One region of the Streptomyces sp. NPDC050856 genome, then DNA from elsewhere that is predicted to be linked to it. Evidence: riboswitches for the same ligand, from Rfam matches in the RefSeq annotation. Region 1 holds a riboswitch; each other region holds the start of a gene.
What was found. A riboswitch is a leader RNA that binds a small molecule or an ion and turns the genes downstream of it on or off. The one in region 1 is predicted to bind thiamine pyrophosphate.
Positions count from the first base shown of each region.

Region 2: it holds a riboswitch for thiamine pyrophosphate, as region 1 does, so the genes downstream of both, thiO (glycine oxidase ThiO) here and thiC (phosphomethylpyrimidine synthase ThiC) in region 1, are expected to answer to the same signal.
Region 3: it holds a riboswitch for thiamine pyrophosphate, as region 1 does, so the genes downstream of both, AB0H53_RS08540 (thiamine ABC transporter substrate-binding protein) here and thiC (phosphomethylpyrimidine synthase ThiC) in region 1, are expected to answer to the same signal.

Region 1 is NZ_JBFAGV010000003.1:117,464-122,415, forward strand. It holds gene thiC (phosphomethylpyrimidine synthase ThiC) at 35-1,828, opposite strand; TPP riboswitch at 1,822-1,955, opposite strand; gene AB0H53_RS03925 (YibE/F family protein) at 2,026-3,351, shown strand; gene AB0H53_RS03930 (SsgA family sporulation/cell division regulator) at 3,545-3,967, opposite strand; gene AB0H53_RS03935 (helix-turn-helix domain-containing protein) at 4,067-4,837, opposite strand.
Region 2 is NZ_JBFAGV010000017.1:92,916-97,867, reverse strand. It holds gene AB0H53_RS17660 (Rv2175c family DNA-binding protein) at 1-134, opposite strand, end outside; gene AB0H53_RS17655 (FAD-dependent oxidoreductase) at 176-1,396, opposite strand; TPP riboswitch at 1,508-1,620, shown strand; gene thiO (glycine oxidase ThiO) at 1,618-2,823, shown strand; gene thiS (sulfur carrier protein ThiS) at 2,820-3,020, shown strand; gene AB0H53_RS17640 (thiazole synthase) at 3,024-3,818, shown strand; gene pknB (Stk1 family PASTA domain-containing Ser/Thr kinase) at 3,953-4,952, shown strand, end outside.
Region 3 is NZ_JBFAGV010000006.1:211,193-216,144, reverse strand. It holds gene AB0H53_RS08545 (iron ABC transporter permease) at 1-641, opposite strand, end outside; gene AB0H53_RS08540 (thiamine ABC transporter substrate-binding protein) at 692-1,786, opposite strand; TPP riboswitch at 1,861-1,988, opposite strand; gene rlmN (23S rRNA (adenine(2503)-C(2))-methyltransferase RlmN) at 2,018-3,130, opposite strand; gene AB0H53_RS08530 (phosphatidate cytidylyltransferase) at 3,357-4,517, opposite strand; gene frr (ribosome recycling factor) at 4,517-4,952, opposite strand, start outside.

The DNA of each region.
Region 1 (4,952 bases):
CACCCTCACCCCGGGCACGGCCTCGCCGGCAACGTCACTCGGCGAGCGGCAGATAGACCCGGTTCCCGGCGGCGGCGAACTCCTTGGACTTCTCCGCCATCCCGGCCTCGATCTCGTCCGACTTCAGCTCCGGTGCGAGATCGCCGCCGTGCTCCCGCCGGATGTCCTGCGAGATCTTCATCGAGCAGAACTTCGGACCGCACATGGAGCAGAAGTGCGCGGTCTTGGCCGGTTCGGCGGGAAGTGTCTCGTCGTGGAACTCCCGGGCGGTGTCCGGGTCGAGGGCCAGGTTGAACTGGTCCTCCCACCGGAACTCGAACCGGGCGTCCGACAGCGCGTCGTCCCACTCCTGTGCTCCCGGGTGCCCCTTGGCCAGGTCGGCCGCGTGCGCCGCGATCTTGTAGGTGATGACGCCGGTCTTCACATCGTCCCGGTTGGGCAGGCCCAGGTGCTCCTTGGGCGTGACGTAACAGAGCATGGCGGTGCCCCACCAGGCGATCATCGCCGCGCCGATACCGGAGGTGATGTGGTCGTAGGCCGGAGCCACATCGGTGGTCAGCGGGCCGAGGGTGTAGAACGGCGCCTCCTCGCAGATCTCCTGCTGGAGGTCGATGTTCTCCTTGATCTTGTGCATCGGGACATGCCCCGGGCCCTCGATCATCGTCTGTACGTTGTGCCGCTTGGCGATCCGGTTGAGCTCACCGAGCGTGCGCAGCTCGGCGAACTGCGCCTCGTCGTTGGCGTCCGCGATGGAGCCGGGCCGCAGTCCGTCACCGAGGGAGTACGTCACGTCGTACGCGGCGAGGATCTCGCAGAGCTCCTCGAAGTTCTCGTACAGGAACGACTCCCTGTGGTGCGCCAGGCACCACGCGGCCATGATCGAGCCACCGCGCGAGACGATGCCGGTCTTGCGGCGCGCGGTCAGCGGCACGTACCGCAGCAGCACCCCGGCGTGCACCGTCATGTAGTCGACGCCCTGTTCGGCCTGCTCGATGACGGTGTCCTTGTAGATCTCCCAGGTCAGTTCCTCGGCCTTGCCGTCGACCTTCTCCAGGGCCTGGTACAGCGGCACCGTCCCGATCGGGACGGGGGAGTTGCGCAGCACCCACTCACGGGTGGTGTGGATGTTGCGGCCGGTCGAGAGGTCCATGACCGTGTCCGCGCCCCAGCGCGTCGCCCAGGTCATCTTCTCCACCTCCTCCTCGATGGAGGAGGTGACAGCGGAGTTTCCGATGTTGGCGTTGACCTTCACCAGGAACCGCTTGCCGATGATCATCGGCTCGATCTCCGGGTGGTTGACATTGGCCGGGAGCACGGCCCGCCCGGCGGCGATCTCCTCCCGCACGACCTCGGGCGAGACGTTCTCGCGGATCGCGACGTACTCCATCTCCGGGGTGATCTCGCCCCGGCGGGCGTACGCGAGCTGTGTCACCGCCTGCCCGTCCCGGCCCCGGCGCGGCTGGCGCGGCCGTCCGGGGAACACCGCGTCGAGGTTGCGCAGCCCGCCGCGCGGCGAGGTGTGCTTGAGTCCGTCGTCCTCGGGGCGGACCGGGCGGCCGGCGTACTCCTCGGTGTCGCCCCGGCCGATGATCCAGTTCTCCCGCAGCGGCGGCAGACCCCGGCGTACATCGGTGTCGACGGCCGGGTCGGTGTACGGGCCCGAGGTGTCGTACAGCGTCACGTCCTTGCCATTGGTGAGGTGCACCTTGCGGACCGGCACCCGGATGTCGGGGCGGGAGCCCTCGACGTATCCCTTGTGCCATCCGATGGACTTCCCGGCCTCGTCGTTCTGGTTCGAGGCAGGCGTGCGTGCGTCCGATACGGTCATCGTGACCTACTCCCTACGCCGGCATTACCCGGTAACAGGTTCGGCGGTCGGCGCAGCTGCTTCCGTACGGATGTACGGAGGTCAGCGCCCTCTCAGCCCGGTGCTCCGAGCTCCCGCGTGTGCAAAGTGCCACCACGCTAGCGTCCTGGCGGCCACGCTGAACAGAGGCCCCCCGCCGTTCTTGCGATGATCGGTCGGTGACTTCCTCCCATCAGACCCCCGAGCCCGACGGACATCTCCACGCCCACAGCCACAGTCATGGGCCTGCCGCACCCGTCTCCCAGCACCTGCGCAAGGTGATCGCGGCGGTGCTGATCCCCTTCGCCACGGCGGTACTGGTCGGTCTCGCCGTCCTGTGGCCGGGCGGCGCACCGGCGCACGAGCGCACCGGCGTCGGCTTCGACCGGCAGACCGAGCAGGGCGAGGTCGTCCGCGTCGACAAGGTGGACTGCAAGGACGTGAACGCCGCCCAGGTCCCGCCCACCGGTGACACCACGACACCCCAGGGACGGGAGGCGGTCAACGCCCAGCAGGGCCTGTGCAAGAAGGCGACGGTCGAGGTCACCAGCGGCAAGGACAAGGGCCGCACCTTCATCGAGGTCGTCCAGCCGGACGCGCCCCGGCAGCTGTCCGAGGGGCAGGGCGTGGTGGTGGCGTACGCCCCCGACGCTCCCCGTGATCTCCAGTACTCGGTCACCGATGTCGACCGCAAGGTGCCGATGGGGCTGCTCGCGGCCGTCTTCGCGCTGGCGGTGGTGGCGGTCGGCCGGATGCGTGGGGTGATGGCGCTGGTGGCGCTCGCCGTGAGCTTCGCCGTCCTGACCCTCTTCATCCTGCCGGCCATCCTCCAGGGTTCCAATCCCCTGGTCGTGGCGGTCATCGGGGCCAGCGCCATCATGCTGATCGCGCTCTACAGCTGCCATGGCCTGACCGCCCGCACCTCGGTCGCGGTGCTCGGCACGCTGATCTCGCTGCTGCTGATCGGGCTGCTGGGCTCGCTCTTCATCGGCTGGGCGTCGCTGACCGGCAACACCGACGACAACACCGGGCTGATCCATGGCCTCTACCCCGACATCGACATGTCGGGACTGCTGCTGGCCGGTGTCATCATCGGTTCGCTCGGCGTGCTGGACGACGTGACGGTCACCCAGACCTCGGCGGTGTGGGAACTGCACCAGGCCGACCCGAAGATGGGACCGCGCGCCCTGTACCGGGCGGGGATCCGGATCGGCCGGGACCACATCGCCTCGGTGGTCAACACCCTGGTGCTGGCGTACGCGGGCGCGGCGCTTCCGCTGCTGCTGCTCTTCTCGATCGCCCAGAGCAGCGTGGGGACGGTGGCCAACAGCGAGCTGGTGGCGGAGGAGATCGTCCGGACCCTGGTCGGTTCGATCGGGCTGGTCGCCTCGGTGCCGGTGACCACGGCCCTGGCCGCCCTGGTGGTCTCCGCCGACCGGCCGTCGCCGGCCGGGGCCTCCGGTCCGGCGTCGCGCGGCGGCCGGGGCCGGCGCCGCAAGAAGTGACGGCCGGGGACGTTCCGCGGCCGAAGCCGCCGTGGCGGAGTGACCCTGCCCGAAGGGCTTCGATCCAGGGCTTCGATCCAGGGTCTTCGGTCGAGGCGTTTCGGTCGGAGGTCCTCGGTCGAGAGACGTCGTGGGCCAGGGGCTTCGGCCGCAGCACCCGGGGCGGAGGGGCCTGGGGAAGGGGCGGCGGGGATCAGCCGGCCAGGATCCGGCCGAGCGCCTCTTCCAGGCTGCACTCGAAGTCGCCCAGCGTGCACTCCTTGCCCAAGGGCACCAGTCTGTCGGTCCGGTCGAGGAAGGCCACCAGGGTGTGCGCTGTCGCGCGGAACAGCGCGCGTTCACCGGCGACCTGGAGGCGGATGCTGACGTCCGCGTGCTCCCCCTCACCGGACGGCGTGATGCGCACATCGCCCTCGCCACTGGGCGCTTGGATCCCGTCCGCCAGCAGCTCACGACCGAAGGTCCAGGTCACAGGGGCGTCGCCGGGCAGGTGGAACGTCATCCGGACCGCGAACGGATCCGCTGTCTCGTACCCCAGCTCGACCGGGATCCTGAAGGAGAGCTCCTCGGAGACGACGAAGCTCATCAGGATCTCGGCCTGAACCGACTCGCGCATCTTGTACCCCGCAGTAGATGAAAACGGCCAGGAATGATCCTCCTGGCCCTCTTGACGACATCGTCCTCGTCGCGCTAACAGATCACAAGGAGTGATTTTTCAGATACTGATAGAGAAAGCGAAGGAACTCACCAGGCAGCCGATCTCGGTACGCAGCCGGTCGATCGCCGGCCCCAGCCGTTCCTCCTGGTGCAGCGGCAGGGAGATGGCCATCGTGGCGGCGGCGGACCCGACCGTGATGGGCACCGCCGCACAGACGGTGCCCAGCGCGTACTCCTGCCGCTCGACCAGCGGCCGCATCCGCTCCACCGAGCCCAGCCGCTCCAGCAGCGCCCGGCGGTCCGGCACGGTGTACGGGGTGACGGGCCGCACCGGATGGCGGTCCAGGTAGTCCTGCCGGGACCTGTCGTCGAGCTGACTCAGCAGGCACTGGCCGATCGCGTGGGCATGTCCGGTCTCGCGGAAGTCGGCCCATTCATCGACGGCGGGGGCGGTGGGGGTGTCGGAGACGGCGACGACCTCGATCTCCCCCTCGCGGTAGAGCGCGAAGTAGACGGGCACGCCGATGGCGTCCCGCCAGCGCGCCAGCGAGTCCTCGATCTTGCTGCGACGATTCTGCACAGCTCCGACACCCATCAGCCGCCCAGCCGCGTCCCCCAGGACGAACACACCGCTCTCCCGCCGCAGATATCCCTCGTGCGCCAGGGTGCGCAGCAGGTGGTACGTGGTGGACAGCGGCAGCCCCGCCTCACGCGCGAGCTGCTTGGCCGGAGCGCCGTCGGCGTGCGAGCCCACCGCCTCCAGCAGTCTCAACGCCCGCTGCACGGAGCCAATCAGGGTCGGAGCGGTGGAGTGGGTAGCTGTGGCCAAAGGTCACCCCCAGGCGGTGACGCCCCCTCCAACAGTCGTACAGAACCGCTGGTGGGGCGTGTCGTCAGCCCTTGGCGGCAAGGGCGCGCGGAAGGTCTGCCACTCTAATGGCAGC
Region 2 (4,952 bases), on a different contig from region 1:
CGCACGGCGATCAGCTGGCCCTCCTTGACCAGCTGCCGCACACGCGTCACCTCGATACCGAGCATCTCGGCGATGTCGGGGAGGTGCAGCCAGGCGGGGACGAGAGCATCGATCTTTGCGTCAATCTCGGTCACGGGACAAGCGTGCCATCCCGCGCTGACAGCCGGTAGCCGGGCTAGGCCGGCACGGCGCCTTTCAGCGGTACGGCGGGGTCGGCGACGCGCTCCGGGTCCAGCGGCGTGCCCGCCTCGATGAGCTTGCGCCCCTGCGCGAGGTCGCGCGGGCGGCCCACCGCGAGCAGCGCCACCAGGGCGCCCTCGCGCAGCCACGCCACCGACCAGGCGGCCCCGGCCGGGTCGCCGCGCCGGACCAGGGTGTCGGCCGCGGCGTGGTGCCCCGCGTACTGGACGAACCGGCCGAACTGCTCGGACCAGAAGTACGGCACCGGGTCATAGGGCCTCGGGGCCCCGCCCGCGATGCCTGCGGCGACCGTGCGCGGGCCCTGCAGGGCGTTGTCCCAGTGGTGCACCAGCAGCCGCTCGCCGTACCGGGCGGAGGGGAAGGAGGCGCAGTCGCCGACGGCGTACACATCGGGGACCGAGGTGCGCAGGTGCTCGTCGGCGGTGACCGCGCCGTCCGAGCCCAGCTCGATGCCGGACCCCGCCAGCCAGTCGGTGGCGGGCCTGGCTCCGATGCCGACGACCACCGCGTCGGCGGGCAGCAGCCGGCCGTCCTCCAGGGCGACCTCGCCCGGTTCGAGGTGGCCCACCCGCGCGCGGGTGAGGAGCTGGGCACCGCTCTCCTGGTACCACTCGGCCATCGGGGCGGCGACCTCGGCGGGCAGGGCACCGGCCAGCGGCAGGTCGGCGGCCTCCACCACGGTCACCGCGCACCCCGCCTCCCGGGCGGCGGTGGTGAACTCGGCGCCGATCCAGCCGGCGCCGACCACCACGATGTCGTGCCGCTCCGCCAGGACCGGCCGGAGCCGCTCGGCGTCGTCCAGGGTGCGCAGCAGGTGGACCCCGGGCACGCCGTCGGAGCCGGGCAGCGCGACGGGCCGGGCGCCGGTGGCGACGACCAGGACGTCGTAGGGGACGGGCCCGTCCCCGGTGTCCACCTCGTGCTCCTCGGCGCGTACGCCGGTGACCTCGACCCCGAGGCGCAGCTCGACGTCGAGCGACTCGAAGTCGATGTCGAAGGCCGAGCCCTCGGCCGTACCCAGCAGGACCGCCTTGGACAGCGGTGGCCGGTCGTAGGGCTGGTGCGGCTCCGCGCCGATCAGGAGCACCGGGCCGGTGAAGCCCTGTTCCCGGAGGGCCACGGCGGTCTGCACGCCCGCCATGCCCGCCCCGGCGATGACGACGCGCCGCTGCTGCTGGTTCCGCTCCTCGCTCACCCGGCCACCTTACGCAGGTGACGCGATGTCAGGAAGCCGATCGTCCGCCGCGCGCCCCACCCGTGAAGCCTCCCTTACCGCGTGGTGGGGGGTCGGTTAGTCTGGCCACCGCAGAGCACTCGCGGGAGCCCGGACGCACCGGGCTGAGAGGGAGGCTGGCCGGCCTCCGACCGTACGAACCTGATCCGGGTCATGCCGGCGAAGGGAGGGGCTGGACGCCCATGCATCCACGTACAGGATCGGATGTCCTCGTCATCGGGGGCGGGATCATCGGCCTGGTGACGGCCTGGCGGGCGGCGCAGCGCGGGCTGCGGGTCGCCGTCGCCGACCCCGAGCCGGGCGGCGGGGCCGCGCGGGTGGCGGCCGGCATGCTCGCCGCGGTCACCGAGCTCCACTACGGCGAGCAGACGCTGCTCGGGCTCAACCTGTCCTCCGCCCGCCGCTACCCGGACTTCGCCGCCGGGCTCCGGGAGGCCACCGGGCTGGACGTCGGCTACCGGGCGTGCGGCACGCTCGCCGTCGCCCTGGACGCCGACGACCGCGCCCACCTGCGGGAACTCCACGCCCTGCAACAGCGCTCAGGGCTGGACTCACAGTGGCTGACCGGCCGCGAGTGCCGGCGGCTGGAACCCATGCTGGCGCCCGGGGTGCGCGGCGGGCTGCGGGTGGACGGCGATCACCAGGTGGACCCCAGGCGGCTGGCGGCGGCCCTGGTCACGGCCTGTGAGCGGGCCGGTGTGGTCTTCCGGCGCGCCTGGGCGGACCGGCTGTCGGTGGTACGGGACCGGGCCGCGGGGGCGGTGCTCGCGGACGGCACGGCGCTCCACGCCGACCAGGTGGTGCTCGCCGCGGGCAGCCTGAGCGGTCGGCTCGGCGGCGTCCCGGACGGCGCGCTGCCGCCGGTGCGGCCCGTCAAGGGGCAGGTGCTGCGGCTGACGGTGCCGCGCCTCCGCGCGCCCTTCCTGAGCCGTACCGTCCGGGCCGTCGTCCGGGGCAGCCACGTCTACCTGGTGCCGCGTGAGAACGGCGAGCTGGTCGTGGGCGCCACCAGCGAGGAGCTGGGCTGGGACACCACGGTCACCGCCGGCGGGGTGTACGAGCTGCTGCGCGACGCCCATGAGCTGGTGCCCGGCATCACCGAGCTGCCGCTGACCGAGACCCGCGCGGGGCTGCGGCCCGGGTCGCCCGACAACGCGCCGCTGCTGGGGCCGTCCGCGCTGCCCGGGCTGCACCTGGCGACCGGCCATTACCGCAACGGGGTGCTCCTGACGCCCGTCACCGGTGACGTCATGGCCGAACTGCTGGTCACCGGCGAGCTGCCGGAGGAGGCCCGGGCGTTCAGCCCGGCCCGCTTCACCTCCGCCGCCGTCCCTTCCCCCGCCTCCTCCCCCGTTTCTCCCGCTTCCTCTCCCGCAGGAGTGTCATGAACGTCTCCGTGAACGGCGAGACGCGGCAGCTCGCCGCGCCCGTCACCCTGGACGCCCTGGTCGCCACCCTCACCGCCGCGCCGTCCGGTGTCGCCGCCGCCGTCAACGAGACGGTGGTCCCGCGCGGCCAGTGGGCCGGGACGCTGCTCGGTGACGGCGACCGGGTCGAGGTGCTCACCGCGGTCCAGGGGGGCTGAGCCGTGGCCGACGACCGTCTCACCATCGCCGGGACCACCTTCGACTCCCGGCTGATCATGGGTACGGGCGGAGCTCCCAGCCTCGACGTGCTGGAACGCTCGCTCGTCGCCAGCGGCACCGAGCTGACGACCGTGGCGATGCGCCGCCTCGACCCGACCGTCCAAGGCTCGGTGCTGTCCGTGCTGGACCGGCTGGGCGTCCGCGTGCTGCCGAACACGGCCGGCTGCTTCACCGCGGGCGAGGCGGTGCTGACCGCCCGCCTGGCGCGGGAGGCACTGGGTACGGACTGGATCAAGCTGGAGGTCGTCGCCGACGAGCGCACGCTCCTGCCGGACCCGGTCGAACTGCTCGACGCGGCCGAGACCCTGGTCGACGACGGCTTCACCGTGCTGCCGTACACCAACGACGACCCGGTCCTGGCACGGAAGCTGGAGGACGCCGGGTGCGCGGCGGTCATGCCGCTGGGCTCGCCGATCGGGTCCGGACTGGGCATCCGCAACCCGCACAACTTCCAGCTGATCGTGGAGCGGGCGAGCGTGCCGGTGATCCTGGACGCGGGCGCCGGGACGGCGTCCGACGCGGCGCTGGCCATGGAGCTGGGGTGCGCGGCGGTGATGCTGGCCTCGGCGGTCACCCGGGCGCAGGAGCCGGTGCTGATGGCTGAGGCGATGCGGCACGCGGTCGAGGCCGGCCGGCTGGCCCGCCGGGCGGGCCGCATCCCGCGCCGGCACTTCGCCGAGGCGTCGTCCCCGGTGGAGGGACGGGCGGTGCTGGACCCGGAGCGGCCGGCGTTCTGACCGGCGCCCCGGGCCGGGCCGCCGACCGGCCCAGGCCCGGCCCCGGGACCGGGTGTCACAGGTGTGCTGCGGTCCGGAGCCGTGTCAGGTACGCGGCGACAGGGGTGCCGGTGGGGGCTCGTAGACTCGGCCGGGTGGATACGACCCTGCACGACCCGCTGGTCGGCCAGTCGCTCGACGGCCGCTACCGGGTCGACGCGCGCATCGCCGTCGGTGGCATGGCCACGGTCTACCGGGCCCTCGACACCCGGCTGGACCGGGAACTCGCGCTGAAGGTGATGCACCCGGCCCTGGCGGCCGACGCGACGTTCGTGGAGCGGTTCATCCGCGAGGCCAAGTCCGTCGCGCGGCTCTCGCACCCCAACGTGGTCGGCGTCTTCGACCAGGGCACGGACGGGCCGTACGTGTACCTCGCCATGGAGTACGTGGCGGGCTGCACGCTCCGTGACGTGCTGCGCGAGCGCGGCGCGCTCCAGCCGCGCGCCGCGCTGGACATCCTGGAGCCGGTGCTCGCCGCCCTGGGGGCCGCTCACCGGGCCGGGTTCGTGCACCGGGACATGAAGCCGGAGAACGTCCTGATAGGCGACGACGGCTGGGTCAAGGTCGCCGACTTCGGGCTGGTCCGGGCCGTGGGCACGGCCACCAACACGACCGGCTCGGTGCTGGGCACGGTGTCCTACCTGGCGCCCGAGCAGATCGAGCACGGCACCGCCGACACCCGCGCGGACGTGTACGCCTGCGGCGTCGTGCTGTACGAGATGCTCACCGGCGCCAAGCCGCACGCCGGCGACACGCCCGCCCAGGTCCTCTACCAGCACCTCAACGCGGACGTGCCCGCCCCGTCCGCCGCCGCCCCCGGCCTGGCGCCCGAGCTGGACGACCTGGTGGCGAGCGCCACCGCCCGCGACCCCGAGCTGCGCCCGCACGACGCGGTGACCCTCCTCGCGCAGGCCCGTGAGACCCGTGCGGTCCTGGGCGACGAACAGCTGGACCAGGTCCCGCCGCGGGCGCGCGCCGAGCGGCCCGGTGCCGGCCCCGAGGACGTCACCAGTGTCCTCGCGCGGCCCGTGGCCGCGGAGCGCGAGCCGGTCCAGCACACCAGCAGGCTCCCGCTGCCGCCGCCGGGGCCGAGGC
Region 3 (4,952 bases), on a different contig from region 1:
GCCTCCAGCGTGGCGTAGGCGGGCCCGCCGAGGATCTGTACGACGCCGAAGGAGGTGTACGTGAAGAGGAAGACCATCAGCGCGGCCGCCGCCACGGCGGGCCCGAGCGCGGGCAGGGTGACGCGCCGCCACGCGCCGAAGCGGGAGGCGCCCAGCACCCGGGCGGCCTCCTCCTGGCGCGGGTCGAGCTGGGACCACAGGCCGCCCACCGTCCGCACGACCACCGCGTAGTTGAAGAAGACGTGCGCGAGGAGGATCGCCCACACCGTGGTGTCGAGCCGCACGCCCCACAGCCCGTCGGTCAGCCCGCCCCGCCCGACCACGGCCAGGAAGGCCGTCCCGACGACCACGGTCGGCAGCACGAACGGCACGGTGACCACGGCCCGCAGCAGCTGCTTGCCGGGGAAGTCGAGGCGGGCGAAGACATAGGCGCCGGGCAGGGCGAGCAGCAGGGTCAGCGCGGTGGAGGCGAGGGCCTGCCAGGTGGTGAACCACAGCACGTCCAGGATGTCCGGGCGGCTCAGCACCTCACCGAGCCGCCCGAACCGCCAGCCGCCGTCCTCGGTCCGAAGCCCGCGTCCGACGATGGCGGTGACGGGGTAGGCGAAGAACAAGGCGAAGAACACGACGGGCAGGGCCAGCAGCCCGCCACGTACCGCTCCGTCCCTGACGGCCGCGCGCGCGCCGGCCCTCACTTGAGCACGAGCGAGGACCACGTCTTGATCCACTGTTCGCGGTTCTCGGCGATCCTGTCGGGAGCGACCGTGTGCGGCTTGTCGATCCTGGCCCCGTGCTCGGTGAACAGCTCGGGCAGCTTCGCGTCCTTGGCGACCGGGTTCACGAACATCTGCAGCGGCAGGTCCTCCTGGAAGGTCCTGCTGATCAGGAAGTCGATCAGCGCCTTGCCTCCGGCCTCGTTCCTCGCGCCGGCCAGCAGCCCCGCGAACTCGGTCTGCCGGAAGCAGGTGCCGGTGGCCACGCCGGTCGGCGCCTGCGCGGGCCGCGGCTCGGCGTACAGCACCTCCACCGGCGGGCTGGAGGCGTAGGACACGACGAGCGGCCGGTCGCCCTTGGCCTGCTTGCCGCCGGCCGAGCCGGAGAACTCCTGGTTGTAGGCGAGCTCCCAGCTGTCGACCACCTTGACGCCGTTGGCCTTGAGCTTCTTCCAGTAGTCCGGCCAGCCCTCGTCCCCGTACTCGGCGGCCGTGCCGAGCAGGAATCCGAGCCCGGGCGAGGACCGCTCGGGGTTCTCCACCACCAGCAGGTCCTTGTAGGCGGGCTCGGCGAGGTCGTCGAAGGTGCTGGGCGGCGCCAGCTTCCTGTCGGCGAAGTACTTCTTGTCGTAGTTGACGCAGATCTCGCCGGTGTCGACGGGCGTGACCCGGTGCTCGTCCTTGTCCAGCTGCACGGCCTCGGGGATCCGGTCCAGGCCCTTGGCCTCGTACGGCTCGAAGAGCCCGTGGTCGAGGGCCCGGGAGAGCAGGGTGTTGTCGACGCCGAAGAAGACGTCGCCCTGCGGGGCGCCCTTGGTGAGGACGGCCTTGTTGACGGCCTCGCCCGCGTCACCGCTCTTGAGGACCTTGACGGTGTACCCGGTCCGCTTCGTGAACTCCTTCAGGACCGCCGGGGAGGCGTTGAAGGAGTCGTGGCTGACGAGCGTGACGGTCTTCGAGCCCGTGCCGCCGTCGCCGGAGGTCTCGCCGGACCCGCCGCCGCAGGCGGTGAGCGCGGTGACGCCCAGCGCGGCCGCCAGCGCGCCGACCGTGATCTTCCTGGTGGTGCTCACTGAGATTCCTCCTGGGTATGCCAGGAGAAGACGCGGCCCTGCCCGCCGGGTCTCCGGCGGGCAGGGCGCAACAGCTCGAGTAACGACCGAACTTCCTACCCAGAATGACCTGGGCGAGGTTCAGAGGGTCTGCGGCCACCCGCGCTGGTTCCCCAGGCGTGTGCCGCACTCTCAGCGCTGTGGCGCTCCCCTGTCGGAATATGAAGATGTTCTCGAGCCAAGACTACAAGCTCACCGCTCGGCGGCGGCCAGCTGTCCACAGGCGCCGTCGATCTCCTGCCCGCGCGTGTCACGCACGGTGACCGGTACGCCGTGGGCGGCGATCGCCTCGACGAACGCCTTCTCGTCCTCCGGCCGCGACGCGGTCCACTTGGAGCCCGGCGTCGGGTTGAGCGGGATCAGGTTGACATGCACCCGCTTGCCCTTGAGCAGCCGGCCCAGCAGGTCACCGCGCCATGCCTGGTCGTTGATGTCCCGGATGAGCGCGTACTCGATGGAGACGCGGCGGCCGGACTTCTCCGCGTACTCCCAGGCGGCGTCCAGCACCTCCCGCACCTTCCAGCGCGTGTTGACCGGGACGAGGGTGTCGCGCAGCTCGTCGTCCGGCGCGTGCAGCGAGACGGCGAGACGGCACTTGAAGCCCTCGTCGGCGAACCGCAGCATGGCCGGGACCAGGCCCACGGTGGAGACGGTGATGCCGCGCTGGGAGAGCCCGAGCCCGTCCGGTTCGGGGTCGGTCAGCCGGCGGATGGCTCCGACGACCCGCTTGTAGTTGGCGAGCGGCTCGCCCATGCCCATGAAGACGATGTTGGACAGCCGGGCCGGGCCCCCGGGGACCTCGCCGTCGCGCAGGGCGCGCATGCCGTCCACGATCTGGTGCACGATCTCGGCGGTCGACAGGTTGCGGTCCAGGCCCGCCTGGCCGGTGGCGCAGAAGGGGCAGTTCATGCCGCAGCCGGCCTGCGACGAGATGCACATCGTCACGCGGTCCGGGTAGCGCATCAGCACGGACTCGACCAGCGTGCCGTCGTGCAGGCGCCACAGGGTCTTGCGGGTGGTGTCGTCGTCACAGGAGATGTGCCGGACGACGGACATGAGGTCGGGCAGCAGCTCGCCGGCGAGCCTCTCGCGCGAGGCGGCCGGAATGTCGGTCCACTGGGCCGGGTCGTGGGCGTACCGCGAGAAGTAGTGCTGCGAGAGCTGCTTGGCGCGGAACGGCTTCTCGCCGATCGCGGCCACCGCCTCCTTGCGCTCGGCGGGCGTCAGGTCGGCGAGGTGCCGGGGCGGCTTCTTGGCTCCGCGCGGCGCGACGAAGGTAAGTTCTCCCGGAGCGGGGGGTGCCATGAGCTGTAACTCCTCAGAAAAGACGAGGCCGGGCTGCCCCCGCTGAGCGCGGAGCCGACGGCAGGGCACTGCCGGAGCCAGGAGACCTCACAGGATCACCCCCGCAGACGCGGGGCCGAAAGGGCCCGCCGCTCATACATGCCTCATATGCGACGAGCCCTTCCAGGGTAACCGCCTCGCGGCTCAGCCTGTTCCGACGACGGACCTCACGGCCGCCGGTCGCGGCTCAGCCCGCCCCCACGAACACCACCAGCAGCAGCCACACCACCGGTGCCGTGGGCAGCAGGGAGTCCAGCCGGTCCATGATGCCGCCGTGGCCGGGCAGCAGCGTGCCCATGTCCTTGATGCCCAGGTCACGCTTGATCATCGACTCGCCGAGGTCGCCGAGCGTCGCGCTGGCCGCGACCGCGAGTCCCAGCAGCAGGCCCTGCCACCACGCACCGCCGTGGATCAGGAACTCCATGCACAGCGCACCGGCGGCCATGGCGAAGGTCACCGCCCCGACCAGGCCCTCACGGGTCTTGCCGGGGCTGATGCGCGGGGCCAGCTTGCGCCTGCCGAACCGCCAGCCGACCGCGTACGCGCCGGTGTCGCTCACCACGGTCAGCAGCAGGAAGGCGAGCACCCGCTGGGGCCCGTCCTCGGCGGCGAGCATCAGCGCCACGAAGGTCGCCAGGAACGGCACGTAGAACGCGGCGAACACACCGGCCGTGACGTCCCTGAGGTAGCCCTCGGGCGGTTCGGCCATCCGCCACACCAGCACCGCGAGCGCGGTGAGCGCCATGGCGACCCAGGCACCCTCGGCACCCCGCACATAGCCGGCCACCACCATCGCCGCGCCGCCGAGCGCGACCGGCACCAGCGGGGCCTTGATGGACGTGCGCTCGGCCAGGCGGGAGGTCAGCTCCCACAGCCCGACCACCACGGCGACGACGACGACGCCGACGAAGGCGGCCTTCCAGATGAAGAGCGAAGCGATGATCACCGCACCGAGCGCGACCCCGACGCCTATGGCGGCCCGCAGATCCCGACCGGCCCGCTTCTTCTGCCGGGCCTGGGAGGAGGAGGGCTCCGGGGACTCCGGAGGCTGCGGTGCCACCGGCGGTGGGCTGGGCATGGGCTCCTGCGGCATCTCGTCAAGGAAGAGGGGACCGCTCAGCCGAGCGGTCCCCGGTTCACGGTCATCCTGGTCCGCGCCGGCGTGGCCGCCGGCACCGCCACCGGCATGGCCGCCGGCGGGAACGCCGGGTACGACGGGCATGGGCCGAGTCCGCTGTGCGTCACGCCCATCGTATGCGGGACCCGCCGGGCCGGCCGGAGCACGGCCCTGGTCGGGCGGGCCCCAGTAACCGCCTCTCGGCGGGGCCCCCCAGGAAGAGTCGTTCATCAGACCTCGAGCAGCTCGGCTTCCTTGTGCTTGAGCAGCTCGTCCACCTGCGCGACGTACTTCGCGGTGGTGTCGTCGAGCTCCTTCTCCGCGCGGCGGCCCTCGTCCTCGCCGACCTCGCCGTCCTTGACGAACTTGTCGATCGTCTCCTTGGCCTTGCGGCGCACGGAACGGATCGAGATCTTGGAGTCCTCGGCCTTGGTCTTGGCGACCTTGATGTACTCCTTGCGGCGGTCCTGCGTGAGCTCCGGGAACACCACCCGGATGATGTTGCCGTCGTTGCTCGGGTTGACGCCCAGGTCCGAGTCGCGGATCGCCTGCTCGATGTTGCGCAGCGCGCTCTTGTCGAACGGGGTCACGACGGCCATCCGCGCCTCGGGCACCGAGAACGAGGCGAGCTGGTTGATCGGGGTCAGGGCACCGTAGTAGTCGGCC